Thioclava sp. GXIMD2076: one gene and its partner. Each later gene encodes a partner of the first gene's protein in a complex. Links are inferred from orthologs where the notes say so. Each region holds a gene or a part of one and is shown in the gene's direction. Other genes may lie near its edges. The genes, in order: mfd and uvrA.

Region 1 (8,450 bases):
CTTGGTTCCCTGAAAGAGTAGCCCGAAAATTTGACCCTGTCACTTCCCATCGGATGAAACCAGCCTATATCCAGAGGCTTGTTCAGCCGCCATTGGCCAATGCGCGGGCAGCCGCCGGTGCGAAATAGGTCAGCACCCCGTCACATCCCGCACGTTTGAACCCGATCAGGCTTTCAAGCATCACTTTGTCATGATCGAGCCAGCCATTGCGGATTGCAGCCATCGCCATCGCGTATTCGCCCGAAACCTGATAGGCGAAGGTCGGCACACCGAACTCGTCTTTCACACGGCGGCAGACATCAAGATAGGGCTGCCCCGGCTTGACCATCACCATATCGGCGCCTTCGGCCAGATCGCGGGCGACCAGTCGCAGCGCCTCATCGGAGTTTGCCGGATTCATCTGATAGGTTTTCTTGTCGCCCTTGAGCGCGCCGGAGGCACCAACCGCGTCGCGGAAGGGGCTGTAATAGACGCTGGCGAATTTCGCCGAATAGCTCAGGATCGAGACATCGCGGCCATAGCCCGCATCCTCGATCGCCTTGCGCATCGCGGCGATACGGCCATCCATCATATCCGAAGGCCCGAGGATATCAGCCCCGGCCTCGGCCTGCGCAAGAGCCATTTTCACAAGCGCCTCAACGGTTTCGTCGTTGAGGATGATCCCGTCTTTCACCAGCCCGTCATGGCCGAGCGAATTATAGGGATCGAGCGCGATATCGGTCATGATCGCGATCTCGGGGACGCGCTTCTTGATCTCGCGGATCACGCGGTTGGTGATATTCTCGGGGTTCCACGCCTCTTCGCAGGTCTCGGTCTTCACCGAAGGATCGGTATAGGGAAAGAGACAGAGCGCCGGAATGCCCAGCTGGGCGGCTTCCTCGGCGGCGCGCACAGCCCCCTCGACGGTCTTGCGGAAGACACCGGGCATGGAGGGCACCTCGACATCCGCCCCTTCGACATCGGTAATGAAAATCGGCCAGATGAGGTCTTTGACGCTCAGGCGGTTTTCTTGCACCAGATCGCGCAGCGCAGCCGTGCGGCGCAGTCTGCGCATGCGGTTATGCGGGAAGGAGGGGAAAAGAGGTGTCATCATAAGTCTCCATTACTGTCGCTGACGTGCCATGCAGACGCCAGAAACTCAAGCCTTTTGGGTCCATGGATGCTTCCCTCTATGCGTTGAATCGGCTAGGAAAAGGACACATCCACGCGAGCCAGTAAAAAGAAGACAAAAGTGGACCTTAGCCAGACGCTCTTTTCGCTGATCGATATGCGGTCATTTTCCAGTATTTGGTATTGGGTGATCCTTGCTGTCGCGTGGTCTACCGCCTCGCATTTCATCATGGGCGTGCCCTATGATCTGGTTACGCAATATCGGCGCGACACCAGCCTGGCACCCGATCTCGTGGCGCTTGGCGGCGTGAACGCGCGTCGCCTGCTGCGTTTTGGCCGCGCGCGCACGGCGCTTACGGCGCTCTGGTGGTGTCTGACGAGTTTTCTTGTGTTCAGCGGGTTCTATTACGGGGCCGAGCTCGCGCAGGCCTGCCTGTTTTTGGTGGTGCCATTGAGCGTTGTGATGATCATGGCGATGCGTAATGCCGCCACCCTTGCCGCACTGGCAACGCGCGCGGAGGCAGGGCAGATCGCCGATTTGCTGCATCGCATCCGCTTCCGTGTGCAATTGCTTGGAATGGCCTCTATTTTTCTCACCGCCATCTGGGGAATGCTGATCAATCTTCTCCATCACAGCATTCGACTTTGGTGAGCACGGCCCCTATCTAACCCCCGACCGGCGCGCACGGCGCGCAACAGACAAAGGCTGCACAAGATGACGCATTTCGTTCTTTCCGGCGCCCCCGAGGGCTATGACGCCAGATTGCTTCTGCGCGAGCTGGAACGGGGTCAGAGCGTCGTGCATGTGGCACGCGATGACCGCAGGCTCGAAGCGATGCGGCTCGCGCTCGGCTTCTTTGCCCCCCATGTCACCGTGTTGAGTTTTCCGGCGTGGGACTGTCTGCCCTATGATCGCGTCTCGCCCAATCCCGAGATTTCCGCGGCGCGGATGGCCACGCTCGCGGCCCTGCAAACGGGAGTTCCGGGACCCTTCGTGCTGCTGACGACAATTTCGGCTGCCATGCAGAAAATTCCTGCACGTCAGGTGCTTGCCGAGAACTCCTTTACCGCCAAGGTGGGTGGGCAGCTCAAGGACGAGGCCCTGCGTGGCTTTCTGACGCGGATGGGGTTCTCGCCGGTGCCGACGGTTTCGGAGGCGGGAGAATTCGCCGTTCGTGGCGGTATCATCGACATCTATCCACCCGGTGAAGGCGGTCCGGTACGGTTGGATCTGTGGGGTGATGTGCTCGATGGGGCGCGCCGGTTTGATCCGGCCACCCAGCGCACGACCGAGAAGTTGACCCGGATCGAACTGGCGCCAGTATCGGAAGTGATCCTCGACGAGCCTTCCATCACCCGTTTCCGCCAGAATTACCGGATCGAATTTGGCGCGGGCGGCGCGGAGGATCCGCTTTACGAGGCGGTCTCGGCAGGGCGCAAACATGCCGGAATGGAGCATTGGCTGGGCTTTTTCCACGAGAGGCTCGAGACGATTTTCGACTATCTTCCAGAGGCTTCGGTCATGCTGGACGACCAGACTACGGTGTTGCGCGACACCCGCTGGGAGCAGATCTCGGACCAGTATGACACCCGCCGCGAGGCGATGACGCGGCGCGATCGGGTGGATAGCGTCTATAAACCGGCCGCGCCCAAACTTCTCTATCTGGATGATGCAGCATGGCAAGAGGCGCTGAAAGACCGGCGCGTGATTGCGTTTCAGGTGCTGTCGGCACCGCCTGGCCCCGGCATTCTGGATGCGGAAGCGCGGATCGGGCGCAGCTTCGCGCCAGAGCGTCAACAGGAAGAAGTGAGCCTTTTCGGGACCTTGCGAGACCATATTCAAGCACGACTGAAATTCGGGCCGGTGGTGATTGCCTCGTGGTCCGAAGGCGCGCGCGAACGCCTGCAGGGGCTGATGGAGGATGAGGGTCTCCAGATTGCACGGCTAATCACCGATGCGCGCCAGATCGGTCCCGGGGTCAACCTGACGGTCTGGACGCTGGATCAGGGATTCGAGGCGCCGCCCAAGGGCGATGATCCGGCGCTGACCGTGATCTCCGAACAGGACGTCCTGGGCGACCGGCTGATCCGAAAACCTAAAAAGAAACGTAAAGCCGAGAACTTCCTGACCGAAGCTCAATCGCTGTCTCAAGGGGATCTGGTGGTCCATGTGGATCATGGGGTCGGGCGTTATAAGGGGCTCGAGACGGTTTCTGCCCTGGGCGCGCCTTTGGATTGTGTGCTTTTGGAATATGCCGGTGGCGACAGGCTGTTCCTTCCGGTGGTCAATATCGAGCTGCTCAGCCGGTTCGGGCATGAGGACGGTCTCCTCGACAAGCTCGGTGGCGGCGCATGGCAGGCCAAGAAAGCGCGGCTGAAAGAGCGTATCCGCGAGATTGCCGACAAGCTGATGCGGATCGCGGCGGAGCGCTATCTGCGCAAGGCCTCCATTCTCGAGGTGCCGCATCACGAATGGGAAGCCTTCGCCGCGCGCTTCCCCTATAGCGAGACCGATGACCAGTTAGCGGCCATCGAGGATGTTGTGAACGACCTGAAATCCGGCACACCGATGGACCGGTTGGTGGTGGGCGATGTGGGCTTTGGCAAGACCGAAGTGGCGATGCGCGCCGCCTTTATCGCGGCCAGTGCGGGCGTGCAGGTGGCGATCATCGCACCCACAACGCTGCTGGCCCGCCAGCACTACAAGACCTTTGCCGAACGGTTCCGCGGCACGGCAATCAATGTCCGGCCCCTGTCGCGCTTTGTCTCGGCCAAGGAGGCTGCAGCCACGCGCGCAGGGCTGGCGGATGGATCGGTCGATATCGTCATCGGCACCCATGCGGTGCTGGCCAAGGCGGTGAAGTTCATGAACCTTGGCCTCCTCGTCATTGACGAAGAACAACATTTTGGCGTTCAGCATAAGGAGCGCCTCAAAGAGATGCGCTCGGATATCCATGTGCTTACGCTGACGGCAACCCCGATCCCGCGCACCCTGCAACTTTCGCTGACCGGAGTCAGGGATCTATCGGTCATCGGAACACCGCCGGTGGACCGTCTGGCAATCCGCACCTATGTCTCGGAATTCGATACGGTGACCATCCGCGAGGCACTGCTGCGCGAGCGTTTCCGTGGCGGGCAAAGCTTCTATGTCGTGCCGCGCATCACCGATCTGGCCGCGATAGAAGACTTCCTGCGCAACGAGGTGCCCGAGGTGACCTTCATCACCGCGCATGGGCAACTGGCGGCGGGTGAACTCGACGAGCGGATGAATGCCTTTTATGACGGTAAATATGATGTCTTGCTGGCCACAACGATCGTTGAATCGGGCCTCGATATCCCGACTGCCAATACGATGGTCATCCACCGCGCCGATATGTTCGGCCTGAGCCAGCTCTACCAGATCCGCGGGCGGGTCGGGCGGTCCAAGATGAGGGCCTATTGCTATCTGACGACCAAGCCGCGCATGCCGCTGACACCGCAGGCGACCAGACGGCTGCGGCTACTGGGCTCGCTCGACAGCCTTGGCGCAGGGTTCAATCTTGCAAGTCAGGATCTGGACTTGCGGGGCGCAGGCAACATCTTGGGTGAAGAGCAATCCGGCCATATCAAGGAAGTGGGCTATGAGCTTTACCAGTCCATGCTCGAGGAAACGATCTCGAAGCTGAAATCGGGCGAGCTGGGCGAGGATGTGTCCGATGGCGAATGGTCGCCCAATATCAATATCGGCGTTCCGGTGACGATCCCCGAGAGCTATATCCCCGATCTGGATGTGCGTCTGGGTCTTTACCGCCGGTTGAGCCAAGTGGTGACCAAGGTCGAGATGGAAGGCTTTGCCGCCGAGCTGATCGACCGGTTTGGGCCGCTCCCCAAGGAGGTGAATACGCTCCTGCTGGTGATCCGCATCAAGGGCATGTGCAAACGGGCCCATATCGGCAAGCTGGATGCCGGACCGAAAGGCGTCACGATCCAGTTCCATAACGATAAGTTCCCCAATCCCGCAGGCTTGGTCGATTATCTTACGACGGAACGTGATTTGGCGAAGCTGCGCGACAACAAGCTGATGATCCGCCGCGACTGGACCAATGACGCCGACAAGATCAAAGGCACATTTGCAATTGCCCGCGATCTGGCAGCCAAGGTGCGCGAGGCCGAGAAGGCGAAGAAATAAGAAAGCCGGGGGTTTCCCCGGCTTCTCATTTATTTACACGTCGTTGTTGGTCCGTGTCATGAGAATCGCGGCCAGCCCCGAGCACAGACAGGTCGCAATCACCAGCGGCATCACGGTGCCGTTGAAGGCCAGCCCGACAGGTGCCGCAATCAGCACTGATCCGAGCGTCGAGAGCGCGGTGATGACCGAGGCCGCCATGCCCGCCAGATGGCCCATATTCTGCATAGCCAGCGCGTTGAGATTGCCGAAGGTAATCCCCGCCATCGCGAAAACCGACACGAAATAGAGGAAGAACACCGCAAAGCCCCAACCCGATTGTGGCATGCCGGAAAGCTCGAGCCCCAGCATGACGAGCGAGATCACCACCTGGACCCGGTAAGCCACCGACACGATGCGGCGCATCCCCAGACGCACGACGAGGCGCGAGTTGATGAAGGAGAAGCTGCCTGCCATCAGCGCGCCGAGCGCGAACCAGAGCGGGAAGCGGTCGGTCACGCCATAGGCCTTGTAGAGCTGCTCGGCCGAACTGACCGCCGAGAACATCTGCGCAAAACCGAGCGTCATGATGATGATGAAGAGGCGCACCTGACTGTCGGAGATCACTTCGACAGCCCCGGCCAGAAGCGGCTTGAATTTCAGCGGGCGGCGACGCTCGGGGGGCAGGGTTTCGGGCTGGCGCAGGAAGAGCCAGCTGACCCCGATCAGGCCGAAGACGCAGAAGACATAGAAGATCGCGCGCCATTCGGAGAAAGCGATGATCACCGCACCGATCGAGGGCGCGAGGGCGGGCACGATGATGAAGATCATCATGATGATCGAGGTGACCTGCGCCATCTCTCGACCCGCATACATGTCGCGCACCAATGCCATCGGCACCAGACGCGGGGCGGCGGCACCAAGCCCTTGGATGAAGCGCGCGAACAGAAGCGCTTCCAGCGTTTGCGCGGAGGCCGCGATCAGTGCCCCGATGATGTAGACGACAATCCCGCCCGCGATCGTGATCCGGCGCCCGAACGCATCCGAGATCGGCCCGACGAAGAACGTGCCTGCACCGATCCCGAAGACGAAGGAGGTCAGCACGAGTTGTGCGCGGTTGACATCCTCGGGGGTAAGGGCTGCGGCGATATCGCCGAGGGCAGGGAGCATCGCATCGATCGAAAACGCGACGGTTGCGATCAGGGAAGCCAGCATGACGGTGAACTCGCGCAGCGACAGGGTTCGGGCCGTCTGGGCAACGCTGTGGTCCAGATGAGTCATGAATATCTCGATAAATGGGGTATATTCTAAGGCTGACTATAGTAAGCAGCCTCAGGTCGTCCATCTTTAAGCCCGCGCAAAAAGGCACAGGCCCACACGGAAATGTGCGAGAACTGAAACGCTCAGTTCAGAACGGTGCCATCCGGTGCGCCCGACAGCTCGTCGATCACCTGAAGCCAGAGCTCTTTGGGTTGCGCGCCCGAAATGGCGTGGGTGTTTGAGACAATGAAGGTCGGCACCGCAGTGATCCCGCGTTCGCGCGCATGGGCGTCACGGGTGGCGATGGTATCGCGATCGGCATCGCTCGCCAGAAGCCGCGCCGTCATCTCCGCATCGAGCCCCGCATTCTTGGCGATTTCTATCAGCTCCCGCAGATCGCCGATATCACGCCCCTCATACCAATGGGCGGTCATCAGCCCCGACATCACTGCCGTGCCACGTTCCTCGAGCCCCGCCCAATAGACCAGACGCAGCGCATCAAGTGTATTGGGCTGGCGGATCACTTTCAGGGGGTCGAGCGGCAGATTGTCGGCCGCGGCGATATCCAGTAGCTGCTGGTGCATCCTGACCGCGCCGTCCTGACCGAATTTGGCCTGCAGGTAATCAGCGCGGTTCATGCCCTCGCGCGGCATCGCGGGGTTCAGCTGGAAGGGGTGCCATGCCAGCCGGAACGGATGATCGGGCCGCTCCGCCAACGCACGGTTGAGCCGCTCGTAGCCGATCAGGCAGAAAGGGCAGACCGGGTCGGCAAAGATATCTAGCGCGATCATGAGGCTCTCCTAAAGGGTGTCAGCCCTCTGTCTCAGGCCGCGCGCGGATGGTCAAGAGGGGCTCAGGCCGAGCCATCCTCTTCCTCGTCATCACCGAAACTCTCGTCACGGTCATACTCGTCCTCGCCTTCGCCGACATATTTGGACGAGTTGCGCATGGACTGGTTGTCATGGGTGGGATCCATCACGACATCCGAGGGCAGCTCGCCCGCAAGCCATTCGCGCAGCTGCTCGACCACATCCTCGGGCTCCTCGCCCGTGGCCTCGACAATCGCCGCGATGAAGGCGCGCCGGTCACCGTCGATCTCCTCGAGATCCTCTTCGGTCAGCTCCGGCCAGCGGTCGATGATCGCTTCGTTGAACGCGGTCCAGTTTTCTTCGACATGTGCCCATTTCATGGCAGCCTCCTTCGTCTCGGCGTCACGCGCGGTGGCGCTCCATTTCCTTGAGGAGACAAGCCGGAACGCTCTGGTCCGGTTCCAAAAATTCTCACGCTCAGGCGCGGATTTCCGCCATAGCAAAAGGGCCGGTGCCCGCGGCACGGCCCTTTCCGATCCTGCTGCATCCGAGGCTGTCAGTACATCCAGCCCTGAACCGTGCGCGCACCGCCCGAGACATCCTCTCCCATGCCCGCAACCGTGTTGCACGCGCTCAGGGAGACCATCAGCAAGCCAAGCAAAACGAGTGTTTTCATTTTTTCGCCTCATACCACCAAGTATCGGGCATGAAGCCCGGCCAATCACCGTAAACCGGCAGGGTTTCCGGATAATGAAGGCTGGATTTATGCGCAAGCCTCGAGGTCTTGGAATACCATGCGGGGATCACATAGCGGCCTTCGGTCAGGATCCGGTCCAGCGCACGCACGGCAGCCACATAATCCTCGCGATCGGTGGCCTCCAGCATATGGGTGATCATCGCTTCTGCCGCGGGGCTGTCCATGCCCATCCAGTTCCAGCTACCGGGCTGCTCGACGCCGTTCGAGCCCCAATAGAGCATCTGCTCGTTGCCTGGGCTGAGCGAGAGCGCGCGCCAATACCATGTCATATCGAACTGGTAGTTCCGACTGCGCTGCACATATTGCGCGTCATCGATCGTGGTCACAGTGGCCTCGATACCCACGCGCTTGAGCGCCTGAACATAGATAT
Region 2 (7,858 bases), 220 kb from region 1 along the record:
GCACCAATACCGAAGAGCGTCAGGGATAGGCGGTTCCGACCGCTGAGGCCCTTGCTTCGGGGCTAATCTCCGTGCCCCTGTCTTTCAGGGCTTGCAACACGGCCAGAACCTGACAGGCTCGTCCCTAAAATGGAATTGGGGAGGTGAGGGTTTGGAGCAGATTGCCAATATCACCGGTTTCTGGTGTGCGCAGATGGGCCCCGAGCGCTGGTTCGGGGAGGATGGCGACCTTGATGAGGAGATGCGCCGCCGCTTTGCGCGGCTCTGGCGGAAGGCACGGGTGGGCACGCTTGATGGTTGGCTCGAGAGCGCGCAGGGGGCATGGGCGCTGATCATTCTTCTGGACCAGATGCCCCGCCATATGTTCCGCGCCGCGCCCGAGGCTTGGGCCGCCGAAGCGCAGGCGCTCGATATGGCGCATGTCGCGACCGCGCGGGGCTATGACCTGCAGGTTGCCGGGCCGCTGCGCCAGTTTTTCTATTTTCCCTACATCCATGCCGAGGATCCCGTTGCACAGGCGCATGGGGTGGCGCTGTTCCGTGACCGGATGCCCGAAGGGTCGGTGCTGGATGCGCGGTTGCGTCAGGCGGTCATCGCGCGGTTCGGACGCTTCCCGTGGCGTAATGAGATCATCGGCCGCCGCTCGACCGAGGAGGAGGCGCGGTTTCTGTGGAATGGCGGGCATGCCTTGCTGCGGCAGGGCGAAGAAATGAGCATAACCCTTCCCGCGGCGACGATTTCGCGCGAAGACCAGTTCTAGGGCAAGCGGTGATTGATCCGGTGACAGAACTAGTTTAATACCAAACTAGTTTTCAGATGGAGGAATCCGCATGGCCGCCAAAAGCTTCGACATGATCGTGATCGGCGCGGGCCCGGGGGGGTATGTTGCTGCGATCCGCGGTGCACAGCTCGGGCTGAATGTCGCCGTCGTCGAGCGTGAGCATCTCGGGGGCATCTGCCTCAACTGGGGCTGTATCCCGACCAAGGCGCTCCTGCGCTCGGCCGAGGTATATCACCTGATGGAGCGCGCGAAAGATTTCGGCCTGAGCGCCGAGAAGATCGGCTACGATCTCGACAAGGTCGTGGCACGTTCGCGCGGTGTGGCCAAGCAGCTTTCGAGCGGCATCGGCCACCTGCTCAAGAAGAATAAGGTCACTGTCTTCATGGGCGAGGCGACGCTGCCGAAAAAAGGCACCGTTTCGGTGAAGACCGACAAGGGCGTCGAGGAACTGACCTCGAAAAACATCGTGCTGGCCACCGGTGCGCGGGCGCGCAACCTTCCCGGTCTTGAGGCCGATGGCAAACGCGTCTGGTCCTACAAGCACGCGCTCAACCCGCCGCATCAACCGAAGAAACTTCTGGTGATCGGCTCGGGTGCGATCGGTATCGAATTCGCCTCCTTCTTCAATACGCTGGGCGCCGAGACCACCGTGGTCGAGGTCATGGACCGCGTTCTGCCGGTGGAAGACGAGGAAATCTCGAAATTCGCCAAGAAGCAGTTCGAGAAGCTGGGCATGAAGATCCGCGAGAAGACCAATGTCAAATCGCTCGACCGCAAGGCCGATAAGGTCATCGCAACGCTGGAAAAAGACGGCAAGACCGAGACGCTCGAGGTCGATACCGTTATCTCCGCCGTGGGGATTGTGGGCAATGTCGAGGGTCTGGGCCTCGAGGGGCTGGGCGTGAAGGTCGACCGCACCCATGTGGTGGTGGACGAGTTCTGCCGCACCGGTGTGGACGGTCTCTATGCCATCGGCGATATCGCGGGCGCACCGTGGCTGGCCCATAAGGCGAGCCATGAAGGCGTCATGGTGGCCGAGCTGATCGCGGGCAAACATGCCCATCCGATCAAGGAAGGCACCATCGCGGGCTGCACCTATTGCACGCCGCAGGTCGCAAGCGTCGGCATGACGGAGGCCAAGGCGAAAGCCGCGGGCCATGAGGTCAAGGTCGGTCGTTTCCCCTTCATCGGCAATGGCAAGGCGATCGCCTTGGGCGAACCCGAGGGCATGGTGAAGACCGTGTTCGATGCGAAAACCGGCGAACTGCTCGGCGCGCATATGGTGGGCGCGGAAGTGACCGAGATGATCCAGGGCTTCGTGATCGGGCGCACGCTCGAGACCACCGAGGAAGACCTGATGCATACCGTCTTCCCGCACCCGACCATTTCGGAATCGATGCATGAAGCCGTGCTCGATGCCTACGGGATCGCGATCCACTTCTGAGTGCCGGATCCATAACCATGAACGCCCGCCTTTTCAGGCGGGTGTTCTGCATTTCGGGATGATTTGCGGTGGAATTCCGCCCGCAGGCGGGGGGCTCGCGCAAGAACCCGCGCACTGGCCCTTGCGGGGCCGGAAAACAGGAATTTCGCCTTGTGGTTGTTTCCGGTCTTGCCGCAACTACGCGCAGATCTGCAAGGAGGGATATATGGCAAAGGTCGTGAATGTTCTGGTCGTGGCGCTGATCGCCGCAATCGTGATGGCGGGCGGGCGCTGGTATATGTATGTCACCAATTCCGATACGCCCTATGACGAGGTGGGGATCGCGCTCAATCGCGTGATGCCCGCGCCGGTCGCCGCATGGGGCTGCGCGAAGCTTCATGTGACCTTTGGCAAAACCCTGCCGCCTGTAGGCTGCGCCGCGCCCGATGGGGGCTGGTTGGGTTGAGGATCTCGCGGGATAGCTACCTGACTTGGGTCAGGCAGTTATCTCGCCACCCGCATCCTGCCAGTAGCGCAGGCTGACCATCGTATAGACCTCCGTATAGCCCATCTGCAGCATCATCTTGGCCGCATTCTCGGCGCGGGCACCGGAGGCACAGTAGAGCGCGACAGGCGGGCAGGTCTCGAGCGCCGGCAGGCATTCCGCGCTCTCGGGATGCGCCAGTTTCAGGAGCGATCCCACCGGAATATGCAACGCGCCCGTGGCGCGTCCGGTCTGGCGCAGCTCGCCGGCCTCGCGCACATCGATCAGGGTCAGCGTGCCTGCACGCACCCGCGTGAGGGCCTCGGCTGCGTCGATTCTGGGGATGGCGCTGCCGCGGCGGCGCAGGAAACCGAACATGTCATGCTCCTTGGAAATTTCCTGTGACATGGTGCCAATGCGGGCCCATATGCAAGGGGGTGCCTGAGGCATGGGCGGAAATTTGATCAGCACATCGACCATCTTCCGGTATTTCTGCCTCTTGGGCAGGCGTCGCCGTTGATCGCGGTGGATTTGCACAAGTTCCTTGGCTGACGTTCGTAATTTGTTCACTAAATCCCATTGGCGTTTTGCCTGCATGCGCCTATCTATGGGTCCAAGGCAACCGGAGGTCCAAATGCCCGATCTTAAAACCATCGAAATCCGTGGCGCACGGGAACATAACCTGAAGAATGTCGATCTGGATATTCCGCGGGACCAGTTCGTGGTGATCACCGGTCTTTCGGGGTCGGGGAAGTCCTCTCTGGCATTCGACACGATCTATGCCGAAGGGCAGCGGCGCTATGTCGAGAGCCTCTCGGCCTATGCGCGCCAGTTTCTCGATATGATGGGAAAACCCGATGTGGACCATATCTCGGGTCTGTCACCGGCAATCTCGATTGAACAAAAGACCACCTCAAAGAACCCGCGCTCGACGGTCGGCACCGTGACCGAGATCTATGACTACATGCGCCTTCTCTTTGCCCGCGCTGGCACGCCCTATAGCCCCGCAACCGGCCAGCCCATCGAGGCACAGCAGGTGCAGGATATGGTCGACCGCACGATGGCGATGGAAGAGGGCACGCGCGGCTATCTTCTGGCGCCCATCGTGCGCGACCGGAAAGGCGAGTATAAGAAAGAATTCCTTGAACTGCGCAAGCAGGGTTTCCAGCGGGTGAAGGTCAATGGCGAGTTCTACGAACTCGAGGAGCCGCCCGTTCTGGACAAGAAGTTCCGCCATAATATCGATGTGGTGGTGGACCGGATCGTGGTGCGCGAGGGGCTGGAGACACGGCTTGCCGACAGTTTCCGCACAGCCCTTGATCTGGCCGATGGCATTGCCATTCTCGAGACCGCGCCGCGTGAGGGCGAGGGGGAGCGGATCACGTTTTCCGAAAAATTCGCCTGTCCGGTGTCGGGCTTCACCATCCCCGAGATCGAGCCGCGGCTCTTCTCGTTCAACGCGCCCTTCGGGGCCTGCCCCGTATGTGACGGGCTGGGCGTCGAGATGTTCTTCGACGACCGCCTGGTGGTGCCGGACCAGTCGCTCTCAATCGCGGGCGGGGCGCTGGCGCCGTGGGCCAAGACCAAGAGCCCCTATGTGACGCAGACCATCAACGCTCTGTCGAAACATTACGAATTCGACAAGAAGACCCCGTGGAAGGATCTGCCCGAGAAGATCCAGACCCTGTTCCTGCATGGGTCGGGCAAGGAGGAAATCCCCTTCCGCTTTGATGAGGGCGGGCGTGTCTATCAGGTCGAACGCACCTTCGAGGGCATCATCCCCAATCTCGAACGCCGTTGGCGCGAAACCGAAAGCGCATGGTCGCGCGAGGAGATGGAGCGCTATCAGAACACCCGTCCTTGCGGGGCGTGTCACGGCTACCGTCTGAAGCCCGAGGCACTGGCCGTGAAGATCGCAGGACTGCATGTGGGGCAGGTGGTCGAGATGTCGATCAAGGATGCCTTTGCATGGGTCGATACCGTGCCCTCGCAGCTCAGCCACCAGAAGAACGAGATCGCCCGCGCCATCCTGAAGGAGATCCGCGAGCGTCTGGGGTTCCTGGTCAATGTCGGTCTCGATTATCTGACGCTTTCACGCGCGGCCGGCACGCTCTCTGGCGGCGAGAGCCAGCGGATCCGTCTGGCCAGCCAGATTGGTTCGGGGCTGACGGGCGTGCTCTATGTGCTCGACGAGCCGTCGATCGGGCTGCATCAGCGCGACAATGACCGCCTGCTGACCACGCTGAAGAACCTGCGCGATCAGGGGAATTCGGTGCTGGTGGTCGAGCATGACGAGGATGCGATCCGCCATGCGGATTACGTCTTCGACATCGGTCCGGGGGCCGGTGTGCATGGTGGCCGTGTGGTGGCGCATGGCACGCCCGAGGAACTGGCCAAGGATCCGGCCTCGATCACCGGACAGTATCTGTCGGGCAAGCGCGAGATCTCGGTCCCCGAGACGCGCCGCAAGGGGAATGGTAAGAAGATCAAGGTGGTCAAGGCCACCGGCAACAATCTGAAAAATGTCACCGCCGAGTTTCCGCTGGGCAAGTTCGTTTGTGTGACGGGCGTGTCGGGCGGCGGCAAATCAACCCTGACATTGGAGACTTTGTTCAAGACGGCATCGATGCGGCTCAATGGTGCCAAGCAGACGCCCGCGCCCTGCGAGACGATCAAGGGGCTTGAGCATCTGGATAAGGTCATCGATATCGACCAGCGTCCCATCGGGCGCACGCCGCGGTCGAACCCCGCCACCTATACTGGCGCCTTCACGCCGATCCGCGACTGGTTTGCCGGTCTGCCGGAGGCGCAGGCGCGCGGCTACAAACCGGGGCGGTTCTCGTTCAACGTGAAGGGCGGGCGCTGTGAGGCGTGTCAGGGGGATGGCGTCATCAAGATCGAGATGCACTTCCTGCCCGATGTCTATGTCGAATGCGAGACCTGCCACGGTAAACGCTATAACCGCGAGACGCTGGAGGTCCAGTATAAGGGCAAGTCGATTGCCGATGTGCTGGATATGACGGTGGAAGATGCGCAGGAATTCTTCAAGGCGGTGCCCTCGATCCGCGAGAAGATGGATGCGCTGATGGAAGTGGGGCTTGGCTATATCAAGGTGGGCCAACAGGCGACCACGCTTTCCGGCGGCGAGGCGCAGCGGGTGAAACTGTCAAAGGAACTCTCGCGCCGCTCGACGGGCCGCACGCTCTATATCCTCGACGAGCCGACCACGGGTCTGCATTTCGAGGATGTGCGCAAGCTGTTGGAAGTGCTGCACGAGCTGGTCAATCAGGGCAATACGGTGGTGGTGATCGAGCATAATCTCGATGTCATCAAGACGGCTGACTGGCTGATCGATATCGGCCCCGAAGGCGGTGATGGCGGCGGCGAGATCGTGGCCGTCGGCACACCCGAGGATGTGGCTACAGTTTCGCGCAGCCATACGGGGCGGTATCTTGCGCCGATGCTGGGGCTGAAAGTCGCGGCTGAATGATCGCGGATCAGGTTCAGGACCGGATGTGGCGCCGCCTCGAGGGCCTCGCGGTTGGCGGGGCGGCGCTTTATCTGGCCTATATGCTTGATCCCGATTGGCCGTGGTGGGTCTGGCCGGTAATCTTTCTGGCGCCCGATCTATCGTTTTTCGGCTATCTCTTCGGCCCTGCCACGGGGGCGATCACGTATAACCTGTGCCATATCTACGGGTTCGGTCTGGGGATTGCGGCACTGGGCGCGGCGGGTTGGGGAGCGGATACGGCCACCCCGTGGCTGGTGGCGGCAGGGCTTGTTGTGCTTGGCCATGCAGGCATTGACCGCGCGCTCGGCTTCGGGCTGAAGCGGCGCGCGGGATTTCAGGACACCGATCTTGGGCAAGTGGGGCGCAAGGGTTAGTCGAAGCTGCCTTTGACCACGGCGATCACCTTCTTGCTACGCGGGTCAACGCGGTAGATATGGCGTCCGACCTTGTAATAGCGCCAGTCGCCATCCACGTCGGGCAGGCTGTAGCGGCGCAGATCCATCAGCATCGAATGCTTGTAGATAGGAAAGCTGTCGCCCACGGCGAAATCGGGCTTCTTCTCGCCCTGCAGAACCCAGCGCCCTTTGGTGCCGTCCGTTGTGGGGACACGGCAGAAAGTCGAGCCGGTGGAAAGCGTCTTGCAGGTCCGCTCGCTTTCGGGCTGCTGGCGAACCAACTCTGCCCCTGCAAGGTTTTTGGGGGCATTCAACGCATTGCCGCCGTTTATGACGGTCTGGGCGGCCAGAGGTGCTGCTAGAGCCACGCTCAGTAAAACACCCCCGGCGGTCGCGCCGAGGGTGCAGATCATATTGGGTGTCAAACGGGACATGCCGTCTCCGGTCAGTTGAGGATGGAGCTTACCGCGCCGATCAGTGCCAGCATCTGGCCGGTCTTGTCGACACGATAGACCTGATCGTAGCTGCGATAGTAGGTGTAGCGCGGATCCAGACCATAGCGGCGCGGGTCGTTGATCACAACATAGTCGCGGTCGATACGCTCACCACGCTGCCAATCGTGGCGCGCACGGGCCCCGTCGCGATAGCCATCGCGGTAGTCATCGGCGCGGCGGTCATCGCGGTCGCGGTCAATGACGATCACCCGGTCATCATCGTGATGCCCGTGATCCATTTTCTTGGCGATCCCGGGGGGCAGGCCATGGCCGTTCTTCTGCCACGGCGGATCTGCCAGCGCCGCCAGCGGTGCCAGCGAGAGAGTGGTGGCGAGGATCATCGACGTTTTAATGGTCTTGTGCATGACGTACTCCTTTCGAGTTGGGTAAGAAATGCGCATAGCCCTGAAAATGTTCCATAAGCGGAATGTGGCTTGCGCGGCTTATTGCCGAACTCCGCCAAGAGCGTTGGCGAAAAAAAGCCGGGCATCGCTGGGATGCCCGGCCGGGAGAGACAGGCAAGCGCCTCAGTTGCTCAGAAGCGCGCTGACGAGGCCGATGGCCGCCACGGTTTTCAGCGTATCGCTGTCGATGCGGACAACCTTGTCGTTGACGATACGGTATTCCTGACCTTTCGGCGGAGCCGGCAGGCGCTTGAGTTGAGCGGCTGTAGGGGCATGACCCGGAGCGCTATGGCCCGAAGCTTTGGTCGCTTGTGCGTGCTGTTCGCCTTTGGCCTGCGGCTTCTGGCTGTGGTTATCCACTTTCTG

The links.
Region 2: the proteins of mfd (region 1) and uvrA are in contact, whole or in part, in a crystal structure (PDB 4DFC), measured with the Escherichia coli proteins. The link is inferred for Thioclava sp. GXIMD2076 from one-to-one orthologs.

What each region holds. Positions count from the first base shown.
Region 1 is NZ_CP149932.1:2,170,821-2,179,270, reverse strand. The notes cover bases 1,482-5,478. They hold mfd (transcription-repair coupling factor), read left to right. Parts: upstream 1,482-1,825; coding sequence 1,826-5,278; downstream 5,279-5,478. Other genes in these bases: WDB91_RS10725 (multidrug effflux MFS transporter), read right to left, coding at 5,312-5,478; WDB91_RS10735 (component of SufBCD complex), read left to right, coding at 1,482-1,762. Also shown: hemB (porphobilinogen synthase), read right to left, coding at 83-1,090; more of WDB91_RS10735, read left to right, coding at 1,232-1,481; more of WDB91_RS10725, read right to left, coding at 5,479-6,535; WDB91_RS10720 (DsbA family oxidoreductase), read right to left, coding at 6,658-7,305; WDB91_RS10715 (hypothetical protein), read right to left, coding at 7,368-7,703; WDB91_RS10710 (entericidin), read right to left, coding at 7,880-7,999; WDB91_RS10705 (extracellular solute-binding protein), read right to left, coding at 7,996-8,450. UniProt on the Escherichia coli protein: Couples transcription and DNA repair by recognizing RNA polymerase (RNAP) stalled at DNA lesions. Mediates ATP-dependent release of RNAP and its truncated transcript from the DNA, and recruitment of nucleotide excision repair machinery to the damaged site.
Region 2 is NZ_CP149932.1:1,949,778-1,957,635, forward strand. What follows is about bases 2,974-6,378. They hold uvrA (excinuclease ABC subunit UvrA), read left to right. Parts: upstream 2,974-3,322; coding sequence 3,323-6,178; downstream 6,179-6,378. Other genes in these bases: WDB91_RS09625 (rhodanese-like domain-containing protein), read right to left, coding at 2,974-3,066; WDB91_RS09635 (DUF4260 family protein), read left to right, coding at 6,175-6,378. Outside these bases: WDB91_RS09605 (MFS transporter), read left to right, coding at 1-29; WDB91_RS09610 (DUF924 family protein), read left to right, coding at 152-760; lpdA (dihydrolipoyl dehydrogenase), read left to right, coding at 831-2,225; WDB91_RS09620 (hypothetical protein), read left to right, coding at 2,431-2,670; more of WDB91_RS09625, read right to left, coding at 2,701-2,973; more of WDB91_RS09635, read left to right, coding at 6,379-6,573; WDB91_RS09640 (hypothetical protein), read right to left, coding at 6,570-7,028; WDB91_RS09645 (excinuclease ABC subunit A), read right to left, coding at 7,040-7,453; WDB91_RS09650 (hypothetical protein), read right to left, coding at 7,616-7,858. UniProt on the Escherichia coli protein: The UvrABC repair system catalyzes the recognition and processing of DNA lesions. UvrA is an ATPase and a DNA-binding protein. A damage recognition complex composed of 2 UvrA and 2 UvrB subunits scans DNA for abnormalities.